3 regions of the Paenibacillus sp. S-38 genome follow, and region 2 is predicted to be linked to each of the others. Evidence: riboswitches for the same ligand, from Rfam matches in the RefSeq annotation. Region 2 holds a riboswitch; each other region holds the start of a gene.
What was found. Region 2 has a riboswitch for cyclic di-AMP ahead of ACP26L_RS11950 (hypothetical protein). Riboswitches for the same ligand answer to the same signal wherever they lie in the genome.
Positions count from the first base shown of each region.

Region 1: another riboswitch for cyclic di-AMP. It lies ahead of ACP26L_RS32915 (stalk domain-containing protein); the one in region 2 lies ahead of ACP26L_RS11950 (hypothetical protein).
Region 3: another riboswitch for cyclic di-AMP. It lies ahead of ACP26L_RS09075 (APC family permease); the one in region 2 lies ahead of ACP26L_RS11950 (hypothetical protein).

Region 1 covers NZ_CP187970.1:7,557,056-7,561,548, reverse strand. The annotation lists gene ACP26L_RS32930 (WGxxGxxG family protein) at 1-200, shown strand, start outside; gene ACP26L_RS32925 (hypothetical protein) at 254-448, shown strand; gene ACP26L_RS32920 (polysaccharide deacetylase family protein) at 575-1,276, opposite strand; gene ACP26L_RS32915 (stalk domain-containing protein) at 1,437-2,279, opposite strand; cyclic di-AMP (ydaO/yuaA leader) riboswitch at 2,331-2,509, opposite strand; gene ACP26L_RS32910 (DUF6483 family protein) at 2,684-3,376, shown strand; purine riboswitch at 3,511-3,613, shown strand; gene purE (5-(carboxyamino)imidazole ribonucleotide mutase) at 3,791-4,276, shown strand; gene purK (5-(carboxyamino)imidazole ribonucleotide synthase) at 4,273-4,493, shown strand, end outside.
Region 2 covers NZ_CP187970.1:2,594,691-2,599,183, reverse strand. The annotation lists gene ACP26L_RS11965 (glycoside hydrolase family 2 protein) at 1-84, opposite strand, end outside; gene ACP26L_RS11960 (ArsR/SmtB family transcription factor) at 279-1,196, shown strand; gene ACP26L_RS11955 (hypothetical protein) at 1,770-2,012, opposite strand; gene ACP26L_RS11950 (hypothetical protein) at 2,036-2,362, opposite strand; cyclic di-AMP (ydaO/yuaA leader) riboswitch at 2,525-2,666, opposite strand; gene ACP26L_RS11945 (serine hydrolase domain-containing protein) at 3,039-4,025, opposite strand; gene ACP26L_RS11940 (AraC family transcriptional regulator) at 4,290-4,493, opposite strand, start outside.
Region 3 covers NZ_CP187970.1:1,904,009-1,908,501, reverse strand. The annotation lists gene ACP26L_RS09080 (family 14 glycosylhydrolase) at 112-1,764, shown strand; cyclic di-AMP (ydaO/yuaA leader) riboswitch at 2,006-2,170, shown strand; gene ACP26L_RS09075 (APC family permease) at 2,339-4,165, shown strand; gene ACP26L_RS09070 (DMT family transporter) at 4,422-4,493, shown strand, end outside.

The DNA.
Region 1 (4,493 bases), 3.2 Mb from region 2:
TGTCGGGAAGCACACCAGGATTTTTGATCAACAAGCAGCAGATCAGGGCGACGACGGGCGGGATGGCGGGCTATCGGCCGTTAGCCGTCTCAGACCGTGAGGACGGCGCGGATTGGGGCTGGCTGGGCTTAATCGGGTTGGTGGGATTGTCCGGTCTGTCTTCCGCCAGACGGAGCAGAAGATCCGAGACCAAGTCCTGAGAAATTTAAATTATAGGCAGCGGTATATAGCAACACAATCAGAGGAGGTAACCATGAGCAGCGTACAAAATAATGACAACAATGAAGAACTGGCCGACTTGGGCACGCATATGGCGGGAGCAACCGGTCTTCACCAAACACGTACATTCGAGGAAGTAAGAAGTGTGGAGGCTCCTGGACAAGGTCCCGGCGCCGTAGACAACCGGGATCACGAGATGGATTTTAAAGAGTATGGTGACTCGATTTAATTCGGAGCATCTGTATGAATATTTGCGGGCTTGGAAGGTGGATAACTTTCCAAGCCTTATTTCATTTTCGTATCTGAACAGCAAAAAGACCCCTGGGACAAATGGTCGGGATCTCGGCTGTTGTGCTCATTTGCGGGTTCGCGAGATCAAATCCGATACGGTAACAAACTCATAACCGCGCTGTTTCAGCTCCGGCAGAATGCTTCGGAGTGCTTCAACGGTTTGGCTGCAATCCCCCTGAAGATCGTGAAAGAGTACAATGTCCCCGTTGTGCACGTTATTGAGCACTTGGGAGACGATTTTATCCGCACCCGGTTTCATCCAATCCTTTGTATCCTGATACCAGGACCACATGACTACCGTAAGCTTGTCTTCCTTCATGGACTGGAGGAGAGCATCATTGTAAAAACCGCCGGGAGGCCGGAATACATGCGGCATTTGCTCCGTAATGTCGAAAATGACTTCTTGGGTTTGGCGGATTTCCGTAATAAGCTGTTCGGCAGGATAGTGTTTGAGGAAATGATGGTCAAACGTATGATTGGCGATTTCATGTCCCTCATTCACTTCACGAATGGCGATGGCGGGATATAACTGGACCCGCTTGCCGATCACGAAGAACGTCCCCTTGGCACCATACTCATGAAGCAGGTCGAGAATCTGAGGCGTATAGACCGGGTTGGGGCCGTCGTCGAACGTCAAGGCAATGAGTTTCTGATCGGTCTCCACGTTCCAAACCACCTCGCTGGGCCGCGGAGCAGGAACGCCTGCACCGGTCAAACAAAACGATGTTAGGACACACAGCAGAAGCTTGCGGATACCTTGATTCATGTCGGTCACCTCCGTCACATGATCATGCTTAGGGTTCGACCGGTAAGGCGTACCTATACACCGGAAGCAGAGGCCAAAAAAAAGCAGGCCTCCCATCGAGGCAGCCGGCTTAGGGCCGAGCGCCTCGATGAAGAGACCTGCTTTTTTAGGAGCGCCGTTTTTACGTGCCAAGCACATGAACCTTCACGTTCTGAATACCGAACTTCAATGCGGCTTGGCGCCCATCGGGCATAAAGATATCAATCTTGTTCCCCTTCACGGATCCACCGATATCCGTTGCAACGGCGTACATGCCTCCAGCCGGAAGGCCGTCGTGCGCGTAGCCTTCAATAAATACCTTAGACCCCAGAGGGATGACAGCAGGATCTACGGCAATCGTCCCCAGCTTCAGAGGATTACCCATGTAGTCTCTCGCTGCGAACGTGCCGTTCTCCCCTGCGACTGCTGTATAGGCAGAAGCGCTGGCTTCGATCGTCATCGTATAGAGAGGAGCGATCTTCGTGGGGCGGTACCAAGCTGGAGCATGGTATTGACCATCCACTCCAAGAATGGCGATGCGGTTCAGGTTGTCCCACTGGGTCTGAATGCCGAAGGAGTCGGCAAGCAGCCGGAAAGGGACGTAGGTTTGCCCGTCTACAAGCTTGGCAGCTGCTTCCTGAACGGAAGGCTGGCCGTTGACTGTAATGTTAGGGTCACCTGTGGTAAAAACAACGGTGGTAGTGGTGCTGCTCAGGGTGATCTTCATCTGAGCGCCGGCATGCTCCCACTGAAGCTGGTATCCCAGCTTGTCAGCGATGTCCCTGGCCGGAACCTGAAGCTTATGGTTCTCGTCAAGGAAAGGCTGGGCATTCGAGAATTGCAAGAGGCTGTCATTTACCTGCACCTTGATATCCTCGGCGAGCCGAACGGTCTCGGCCTGTGCAGGACTGGCGAATACAAGAATTGCGGCTGCGGGCAGCGTCAATAGACATGCCTTCAGCATGGACGTGATGCGACTTTTCAACTGGATCCCTCCATATCGTTGCACCTGTCCGGCGAGATCAAGAATCCGCCGTCAGTTGTCGATCATAGCCTCCGAGGTTAGTTGTCGGGTTCGGGAAGAAGGTTGGTTCCCTAGCATGGTGCCCGCTCCGCTGCAGTAGTGCCAGCGGCAGACAGCCGGTGCATTCACCCCATGTGATGCGTCCCCCGTACGTACATCTAAATACATGCGCGATTCGGCTTCTAAGAGCGTACCACACGTTAAAAGTGAGGGGCAATGGATAAAATCATCCAGTCCCTTCCTATAATTGACACGGGGGCTTAACCCCAGCGGGCATGTGGGTTACAATGGATAAAATGATGCGGAGAACCATTGGCGGAAGCAGATCAAAAGCTGGAAAAGCAGCGGGTGAGAGAGGGGAAAGTATGTATCAAAGAGATTATATTCTACGGATGATCGAGCAGGCAGGGGGGATGGTTGGCCGCGTGATGCAGTTAGCCCGTAACAGACGGCTGGAGGAGGCCATGGAACTGCTGCAGCAGGCGATGAAGGAGATGCTGGGACTAGGCTCCAAGCTGATCGGAGCGCTGTCGGTGAAGGACCTGGTTGCGCTGCTGTCCAAGGATGGGGAACTGGACTCAGCCAAAGTACTGGCGATGGGGGATCTCATGAAAGCGCAGGCGGATCTGGAGCGGGAAAGTGGGAATGAAACGGCTGCCAGACGGACGGCACAGAAATCCCTCGAGATCCTGCTGATCGGACGCGAATACGATGCCCTCGGCGAGCTGAGAGAAGAATTCAACAGACGAATTCAAGAGGCGCTGAACATCACGGGGCGAGCAGGGTTGAGTGAGGGGATCCTGTCGAGGGTTGTCGGATATTACGAGGAGCAGGGCAGCTATGCCTGGGCGGAGGATGCCTTGTTTTATCGACTAGAGGAGTTAAAGGGCGGGCAGCGGGAGCTGGAGTGGAGAGCCGCCGCAGAAGAAGGGATCCGAATGTACGAACGGTGGGTGCTTCTGGAGGATGCCCTGCTGCAGGCAGGCGGCTTGTCGTCGGAAGAGGCTGAGGAAGGCCTGCGGACGCTCAGGCAATTGAAAATAGCAGATAGCCAATAACAGGAAATTACATAAAATGGATAACTGCAAATACGAACTATTATCACATCGAAAACAAAAATGTTCGCCTTTTTGAGTTGACATCCTGTGTGAAAGCCGATAAACTGAAAGAGATCATTAGCTTGGAAAAAATACGTATGACATTCGAATAATCTCGTATAATGTCGGGAATATGGCCCGAATAGTTTCTACCCGAAAACCTTAAATTTTTGGACTACGAGTAAGCGTTGATGAAGAAGGTCGGCACGGCAGGTGTCTGGCCTTAACTTGCGCTTAGGAGTCTTCTTGTCGTCCTTACTCATAGACTGAACAGCTTTTTTGAGCATGTGCAGCTTCTATCTGGAAGGACGTTTTGTTTTATATGGCCTTGATTGCATAAATGTATTGAAAAGCAAGCATATGGAGGGTACCTGAATGTCGGTTCTTGTTGGAGTCATCATGGGAAGCCAGTCGGACTGGGAAACGATGAAGAAAGCGTGCGACGTGCTCGATGAACTCGGGGTTGCATACGAGAAGAAGGTGGTATCGGCCCACCGGACACCGGACCTGATGTTCGAATATGCCGAAACGGCGGCTGAGCGCGGACTGAAGGTCATCATCGCAGGCGCCGGCGGTGCGGCACATCTGCCGGGTATGGTCGCCTCAAAGACCGTTCTGCCGGTTATCGGCGTGCCTGTGAAGACGTCGACCCTGAACGGGCTGGATTCTCTGCTGTCGATCGTGCAGATGCCGGGCGGAATTCCAGTAGCGACGGTAGCGATCGGACAAGCGGGCGCAACCAATGCCGGCCTGCTCGCGGCGCAGATTCTCGGCGCCTTCGACAGCGGAATCCAGCAGCGGGTAACGGAGCGCCGCGAACGCATTGCGAAGTCTGTCATGGAAAGCAGCGTGCTGGAATGACCATGAAGGAAGCGGACAAGAACCGGGCGTACGACCCGCAGCAAGTGACCCCACCCGGATCCGTAATCGGCGTGCTTGGCGGAGGCCAGCTCGGACGAATGCTGGCGCTGGCCGGCAAGGCGATGGGCTATCGTTTCGTGACGCTGGACCCTACGCCGGATGCGCCGTGCGGCCAGGTGGCGGACCGCCAGATCGTGGCGGCGTACGACGACGCGGC
Region 2 (4,493 bases):
ATTGAGATGAATCCACTGGTCTCTTACAAACTGCGGGCGCGGATGCTCCGCTCGAAGATGGTCCGTCATCTGCTTCTCCTCCATTAGTTTCCCCGTAGGTTAATTAATTAACAGTTTATAACGTTTTCACACCCCTATTATGCCTTCCATCCTCCGAATACGTCAACCAAAAGTTGATTAATTAACTTTTGAGGAATATAATAAAAGATGATTAGAGGCTTTGCTGTCCTTGAAGGACCGTGCTCGTGTCAAAATCACACCCGAAAGGCTTACCCTACATGAACATTCCCGTGAACAGCCGTCATATGTCCCTGCTCGAATGCTTCGGCTCCGAGACCCGTGTGCGGATGATTGAGCTGCTTGGCATGCAGCCGATGAACATCAAGGAGCTGGCGGATACGCTCGAGCTCTCTTCCGCCATTATCACCAAACACATTCAGAAGCTGGAGGAGAACGGGATCGTTGGAACGGAGAGTATCTCCGGCACCCGGGGCCGGCGCAAGGTCTGCTATCTCATCCCGGACTCCATCGTGCTCCAGCTGAAGAGCCCGGAGCCGCAGCCGGAGCAGGAGGAACGCAACGGCTATGCCGTCTCGATCCCTGTCGGCCAGTACGAGCGCTGCAGCGTGAAACCGACCTGCGGCCTAGCCTCGGAGTCCGGTGTCATTGGCATGGTGGACGACCCCCGGTATTTTTCCGACCCGGAGCACGTGAAGGCGAAGCATCTCTGGTTCGCCTCCGGCTTCATCGAATACCGCATCCCGAACTATCTCGTCGGCAGACAAACCGTCCGCAGCTTCTCCCTGTCGCTCGAGATCTGCTCCGAAGCGCCCGGCTATAACGAGCACTGGCCTTCCGATATCACCTTCTCGCTGGTGGACACGGTGCTCGGCACCTGGACCTGTCCCGGAGACTTCGGCAGCACGCCCGGCGTCCATACGCCGAAGTGGTGGAATCTCGGGACGCAGCACGGTCTGCTGAAGACGGTCACCATAGACGAACGCGGCACCTATCTCGACGGGGTCCGGCTGTCCGGACTGACTTCCGCGGACCTTGCCATTGGAACCGGGGAAGATCTTCTCTTTCGCATCGCCTGCCCCGAGACGGCCGAGCATCCCGGCGGCGTCAGCCTCTTTGGCCGGCACTTCGGCCATTATGACCAGGAGATTGAGGTCCGGATCCGTTACGAAGCTTAGCGGAAGGCGGCTTTGCGGGCAGCGCTTCGCAGGGGAGCCCCCCTCAAGATGAGATTTTCCAATATGTAAGACCCCTTGCAGACGACGAGGTTGATAGATTCGGGGTGAAAGCGCGGCACCGTGTGGAGCTGACGAATAAGGGGATCCGGGCGGCACCGCTCACCCGAACCGCCGCCCAGGGTTCCTCCGCCCCGCGAAGTTGCGCGCCCCACCTGACAGCAGCGCGGCATCATCCAACCGGCAGGGCCCCGGCGTTCCGCGGCCAGCACCGCACGCTGGGCGGCGCATCGCCAAAAAGCCGTGCAGATGCTTTCTCCTGCACGGCTTTGTTCACATTATGGAATTGATAACATTATCCTGCTGACGCGCAAGCTGTCTATATAAATAGAGGAAGTACGGTGCGTTATTCCCACTTTTCGATGGTACCCACCAGAAATAAAGGAACTCAGATGAGCTATTCCAGGGACGGGCGCGGATTCCAAGTCCCTTTTCCCCTGATAAGGCATTTGAATTCCGCTATGTTTCGGGAAATGCCGGGAAATCCCCCAATAAGACACCGCACATCCGCTATTTTTAAAACGAACGCTTTGGCGCCGTGCCGAAACGCTCGGTAACCGTAGGGTGAGGCGGAATCGCATACCTTCCGGCACGAACTGCAGGCCGCGGATCGCGGCCGCCTGGGGCGAACAGCGGATCTGTTCCGCCTGCAGCAGTGGCAGCTGCGACCATCCGTCCGGCAGTCGTGCTTCCCTGCATCTGTCCCCGTATGGACTGCGTGAGATAGGGATTCGGCCAGATCAACTGGTCCGGTGCCATCCTCCCATCTTCCTCAGAAGCCCTCAGAGCACCCGCTTGACCGCTTCCCACAGGGCCTGGCACAGCTCAGGCGACCGAGATTCTTCTCCTCCGGCCCGCACGCTCCAGTTCCCGGACGCTTCACGAATCTCCACGGGACCTCCCTGCGCGTTCAAATAGGCGATCATCTCCCCGATCGTCAAGAGAGGCAGCGCTTTGACCGAGTCCACGCCGTTGAGGTAATACACCATCTCTTCGTGATCTCCAATCGCCATGTAGTCTCCTTCCTGCGGCGTCCACTGCCGGCGCAGCCTCTCCTGCTGTTCCCTGCTCAGTTCCTGCAGACTGCTGCTGGTGATGCGCTGCATCATGAGACATCCTCCCCTTTTCCTTCCGGTTCACGGCATGTGGTGCACGCCAAACAGACCCATGTCGCGGGCGGAAGACTGGCTTCCGACCGGCGTCTATCCATGGGCCCCGTATGAACAAAAAAAGACCCGTGGCTGCGGGTCATTCATTACGAGCTGAATATGGCTCCGACCCATCTTCCGCTGACGAGGTTAGCTGTCGGGCTCGGGGTAGATGGTCCCCTACATGATCACATGATACGCCCCAAAAACTTGGTTCCCCCGCTTCCCGAGACCAACCGGCCCGGCAATTAAGCGCAGGTTAATCATACCGGGCCGTTGGAGCTTCCGTCAAGGCTTTCATCCCCATTTTCCATGATATACCGCTCCGTCCGCGCCCCCCTACTCGAACGATAAGGCGGATTACACCGCCTCCGTGCGGGAACATCCGGCCCAGCCGCCTCCCCGGCTTCTCCGGAAGGCGGTTACTGCTGCGAGGCGCTCCCCCGAGCGCCCAACGCAGCCAGGCCAGCTGCCCGGGCCATGGGATTCCACCGCAGCCGCGGCCTTATACGGCATTTCGTCCGTTCTTTTTTCAGCGCCGCCGCGCTTCATCCCTCCCGGTTCATCTCACCCGGTTTTAGTCTACCTGGTTTCTCACAAGCCCTCCCGGGTCGAGCCGCAAGTTGTGCCCCTCGGACTACCCGCTGCTTGCGGCCAACAGCTTCTTCGTTAATCGGGAGGCCAATTCATCGACGGACATCAGCCGGAGCCCCAGCAGGGGCGCCAATTGGCCGAGCAGTGAAGGACCGTTGTTCGATAAGATGACGAAGCCCACTCCTTTGGCCCGATTCAAGGCAATAAAGGAGCTTGAGCCATAGGTTCCCCCATTGTGCCAATGCGTGACCGTTCCGTCCTTCTCCCTGTATCTCATCCAGGCGTAGCCGATCCCAATCCCTCTGCCGGGCATAATGGCAGCATGCTCGCTTAAGGACTCTTCCACGGCCGAACTCAACATCGCTGAATCCGCCGCAGAGGAGGCGGGGGTTAGATGAGCTTCCAAATAATTCAGCATATCGGTTATCGTCGAGCGCACCGCCCCGGCGCCCCCCAGGGCATCCTGGAAGTCCCAATGCTTCCGCGGTTTCCCCCCCGAACTGTACACCGGCAGGAGCTGCCCCTGTGTGTTCGGTCCGCTGCCTGCAGCAGTATCCGGCATGCCAAGGGGGTGGAACACGTACCGGTTCAAGGCCTCGTGGAGCTTCATGCCGAGCCGCTTGCTGAGCAGCCACCCCAGCAGGCCAAAGCCGTAGTTGGAATACCGGTGCCTGCTGTGCTCCGCCGGTTTCTCCGCCAGAACGGCTTCGATCAATCGCGTCTCATCATAGTTGGCGTACGGATTGAGCCGGTCCGTGATGGCGGCTTTGAAATTGCCCGGTACATCCGGCAGGCCGGCAGTATGGGTAACGAGATGGAGCAGCGTCTTTTGATTGGCGAATGGACTTGAAGAGAGGTCCGGAAGCAAATCCGACAGCCGGTCGGAACGTCTCCATACCCCCTCGATCTCCCCGGCGGCCAGCAGCAAGCCGGTCATGGTTTTGGTAATGGAGCCGATCTCATAGATCCGCTTCGGACGGTCGGATCCCTCGGATGCTTCCTCGGATGCTCTCTCACCCGTCCATATCATTCGGCCGGAGGGATGAAGAATCCCGACCGTGACTTGATGTGCCGGCCGACGGGCCCAGCGCTGAACGCCTTTTTGTGTCAAGCATTCTTCTATCACTTGATGCATCTGCGGACACCTCAATTTCGCTATGATATTGTTATGATATCACTATTGGAATTAATTTACTATCCTATTTTTGAGGATACAGCAGGATGAACGCTGGTGAGATTCAAATTCTTAGATGAAAAACAAAATACCACCCCTTCCGGGTGGTATCTGCCGTATCTACACATTGTTCATAAACGTTTTGTGATAAGCATTGCGATACTGCGTCGGGGTCATATTCGTGTGGTGCCGGAACAGGCGCATAAAATATTTGTCATCGGGGTATCCCGTCTCGGCCGCCACCTCCTTCACGGACAGCGCGGCCTCCTCAAGCTCCTTCGGCAGTCCCCGGAAGAAGTTCAGCATGAGCAGCACGTTGAAGAT
Region 3 (4,493 bases), 690 kb from region 2:
CACTCCGCTTTTTCCACTTTCAAATGTAAGCCTTTTCGTTATAATACAGATATGCAAGCGCTCCCAATTACATAGCGCAACATAAATCCAAGCTGTCAGGAGGAATATCATTTGCCTATCACCACCTTTACTTCATCCGCTCTGCTCCGCAAAAGCTCTGCCGCCGTACTGTCCCTGCTCATCGGGGGCGGTCTGCTCGCTCCGGTACCTTCAGCCGATGCCTCCAGCATCAGCAGTGATTACAAGACCTATGTCATGGCTCCGCTGACCAAGATTACCGATTGGAACGCCTTCCGCAATCAGCTCGTCACACTCAAGAACAATAATGTATACGCTGTCACGACGGATGTTTGGTGGGGTGACGTAGAGAAAGCCGGAGACAATATGTTCGACTGGTCCTATTACAAAACGTATGCCGATACGGTACGTGCAGCCGGACTCAAATGGGTTCCGATCATCTCTACTCATCAGTGCGGCGGCAACGTAGGGGACGACTGCAGCATTAAGCTGCCCGACTGGATTTGGAGCAAAGGCACGCAGGACCAGCTGACTATCCGCAGCGAAACCGGTTTCTACAACAAGGAAACCCTCTCTCCTTGGTGGAGCGGAACCGCAGCCCAATATGACGAGCTTTACGCTTCCTTCGCATCCAACTTCGGCGGCTACAAGGACATCATCGCCAAGATCTACCTGTCCGGCGGACCGGCGGGCGAGCTCCGCTTCCCGTCTTACAGCACGGCCGACGGGTGGTCTTACCCGAGCCGCGGCAAGCTGCAGGCGTACACGGATGCCGCCAAAGCCGACTTCCGCACCGCAATGCAGACCAAGTACGGCACGGTCGGCGCATTGAACACCGCTTGGGGCACCTCTCTCGCTTCGTTCGCCGACGTGAATCCGCCGAGCGACGGCGATAATTTCTTCACGAACGGCTATAAGTCGAACTACGGCAAAGACTTCCTTGCCTGGTACCAAGGCGTACTCGAGAAGCACGTAAAAGCGATCGGCGCCAAGGCCCACAGCCGCTTCGACTCCGTCTTCGGCGTGCCGGTCGGCGCGAAGATCTCCGGTGTGCACTGGCAGATGAACAACCCGACGATGCCGCACTCCGCGGAATACGGTGCAGGCTACTATAATTACAGCACGCTGCTCGACGCGTTCAAGACCGCCAAGCTGGACCTGACGTTCACGTGCCTTGAGATGACGGACGCCCAGGCCAATACCGCTCCTTACTACTCGGCTCCGAAGTCGCTTGTGATCCAGGTTGCCAATCTCGCGAACCAGAAGGGCATTCGACTCAACGGCGAGAACGCGCTGGCCATCGGGGATGCCGCACAGTACCAGAACGTGGCGGAGATGCTGTTCAACTACAATTTCTCGGGCTTCACCCTGCTTCGCATGTCCAGTCTCGTGAATGCGGACGGCAGCGCTACGTCCCTGCTGAATTCCTTCCGCGATGCTATTGCCATGACGCCGGCTGCTGTGACGTTTGTCGTCAAAGGCGCACCGGCCGCATCCGGTGATACGGTCTACGTGACCGGCTCCCGCTGGGAGATGGGCAACTGGACGACCGGCGTCTACCCGATCAAGCTGACGTACAACAGCACGACGGCTGACTGGAGAGGCACGGCTTACATCGGTTCCGGGCGCAGCTATGAGTTCAAGGCCATCGTCAAGAATTCCGCCGGCACCGTCACTTGGGAACCGGGCTCGAACAACGTGCTGACCGGCCCAACGGCAGCAAGCACCTATACAATCAATTGGTAAGACCTTAAGAGAGGATCCCGGCAGAAGTGGCTGCCTTGTTCCCCTCCCATTCATCCATGAAGCGGCAGAGCCCCAATCGGCTCTGCCGTTTTTTGTCACAGCGTAAAATAAAAACGGTCTAAGACACAAGGAGATGAATGCGGTACCATGGAACAAAAGCGCCCATGCTCCGGTTTTTTGGACGAATTCGGCGTTTTACACCGGCCGGCCAACGGGATTATGATCTGGATGTAATTTGCAACTCATATTCACGCTGAATTTCCGTAGAGGAAAACGGGGGAACCAATTCTGACGAAGCATTTCGTCACGGGGTGAATCGGCAGCACCATCACATGGCGCTGCTGTAGGGCGACTCTAAGCGCCCGAATCCGTCAGCTAACCTCGTAAGCGTACGTAGAGAAGGTGAGACTGCCGTGCCGGCTGCAGCCGCAGGGAGACCCCCCTGTGGTTTTTTGCTGTGCCCACATTTGCTGTCAACTGAAACTGTAGGAGGACGAATATCAAACGCAACGGACTGGGGTAATATAAAACTAATTTCCCGCGTGAGCAATTTTTATCATGGGTGGTGACCGGTATGCTTCTTTCCATTAAAAGATTTCTGATCGGACGTCCTTTAAAGTCCAATGAATTAGGGGAGCAAAAGCTGAACAAGCTGAAGGCCCTCGCCATTCTTTCCTCCGATGCCCTTTCGTCCGTAGCTTATGGGCCGGAGCAGATCCTGATCGTGCTGATGACCCTGGGGGCTGTGGCCTTCTGGTACTCCCTTCCGATTGCGGTTGGGGTGCTCATCCTGCTGACCGCGCTTATCCTGTCTTACAGGCAGATTATTTTTGCCTATCCCCACGGCGGAGGAGCTTATGTGGTATCGAAGGAAAACCTCGGTACCTACCCCGGCCTGATCGCCGGAGGCTCTCTGCTGGTCGATTATATCCTGACCGTAGCCGTCAGCGTATCCGCAGGGACGGATGCCATCACGTCCGCCTTCCCAAGCCTGCACACGCATACCGTTCTGATCGCGACCGTGTTCGTCATCTTCATCACGATCCTTAACCTTCGGGGTGTAACGGAATCCGCTTCGATCCTGGCTTATCCGGTCTATTTATTCGTACTCGCCTTATTCATCCTCATCGGAGTAGGCCTGCTGCATATATCCGCGGGAGAGGTCCCGGCAGGATTGCATGCCCCGCTGGGCACGCCCGTTGCGGGAATCAGCCTGTTTTTGCTGCTTCGGGCCTTTGCGTCGGGCAGCTCCGCCTTAACCGGGGTGGAAGCCATCTCGAACGCCATCCCGAACTTTCAGGATCCGGCGCCGAAGAATGCCGCCAAGACCTTGACCGCCATGGGGCTGCTGCTGGCCCTGCTGTTCTCCGGTATCGTCTACCTGGCTTACTACTACGGCGTAATGCCCCGGCCTGATGTAACGGTGGTCTCTGAAATCGCCGAAGTGACCTTCGGACGGAATTTCATGTACTACTTTATCCAGGGAACGACGGCTCTGATCCTTATTCTGGCCGCCAATACCGGCTACTCTGCGTTTCCGCTGCTAGCTGTGAATCTGGCCAAGGATAAGTTCATTCCGCGGATGTTCACCATCCGGGGAGACCGGCTCGGGTATTCCAACGGCATTATCATTCTGGGGGTTCTGTCCATTCTTCTGATCGTTGTCTTCAAAGGACAAACCGAACATCTCATCCCGCTCTATGCGGTCGGTGTATTCATTCCCTTCACGCTGTCCCAGACGGGAATGATGATGAAGTGGATCCGGGAAAAACCGGAAGGCTGGGCGGTCAAACTGCTGATTAACTCGGCTGGAGCCCTGATCAGCCTGCTCGTCACGATCATGTTCTTTTTGACGAAGTTCACGCAGATATGGCCGGTTCTGATCTTCCTTCCTCTGATCGTTTATTTGTTCTATCGGATTCGCAGGCACTACGAGGCTGTGGGAGACCAGCTGCGGCTTTCTACCTGTGAGCCTGCACTGACGGTTGAGGGCAATGTTATGATTCTGCCCGTAGCCGGCATGACTCATGTCGTGGAGAATTCGCTTAATTACGTAAAGTCGCTTCATCCGCACCAGATCATCGCTGTTCACGTTCCCTTTGAGAGAGAAGAAGAGGCGGAGTTCGAGGAAAAGTGGAAGAAATGGCAGCCGGACGTCAGACTGGTCAGCCTGCACTCCCCCTACAGGAGCATTATCCACCCGCTGACCAAATTCATTGATACCGTGCAGCGCAAAGCAGCCGAATCCAATTATCAGGTGACCGTTGTCATTCCGCAGTTCATTCCGAAGAAAGGCTGGCACAACATCCTGCACAACCAGTCTTCTCTACTGATCCGAGCCCATCTGCTGTACCGCCGCAACGTCATTGTAACCACCGTACCTTATCATCTTCAAAAATAACCAAGATCACCACTCTGCAAATAGGCCGGGACCCGGAATCCCGGCCTTCTCCTGTCGAACAGCCAAGGCACCGGTGCTGATTCCGCTCCCTCCTTGTGAATCCCTCCGGAATCCTGTACCCTGGGAGGATAGTAAGGAGTACGCGACCATGTCTGACTCAACCAAGCTGCCTAACCAAACAAACCATACAACAGAATCTGCCCCAGCCGGCGGACCCGACCGGTCCCCGACCTCACGCGCGGCTTCGAGAGCCGCGATGTACCGCATGGTTGCGGCGATGGCGATCTTCGGCTCGGTCGGCTTCGCCGCAGGCCGGACCGGGCTGCAG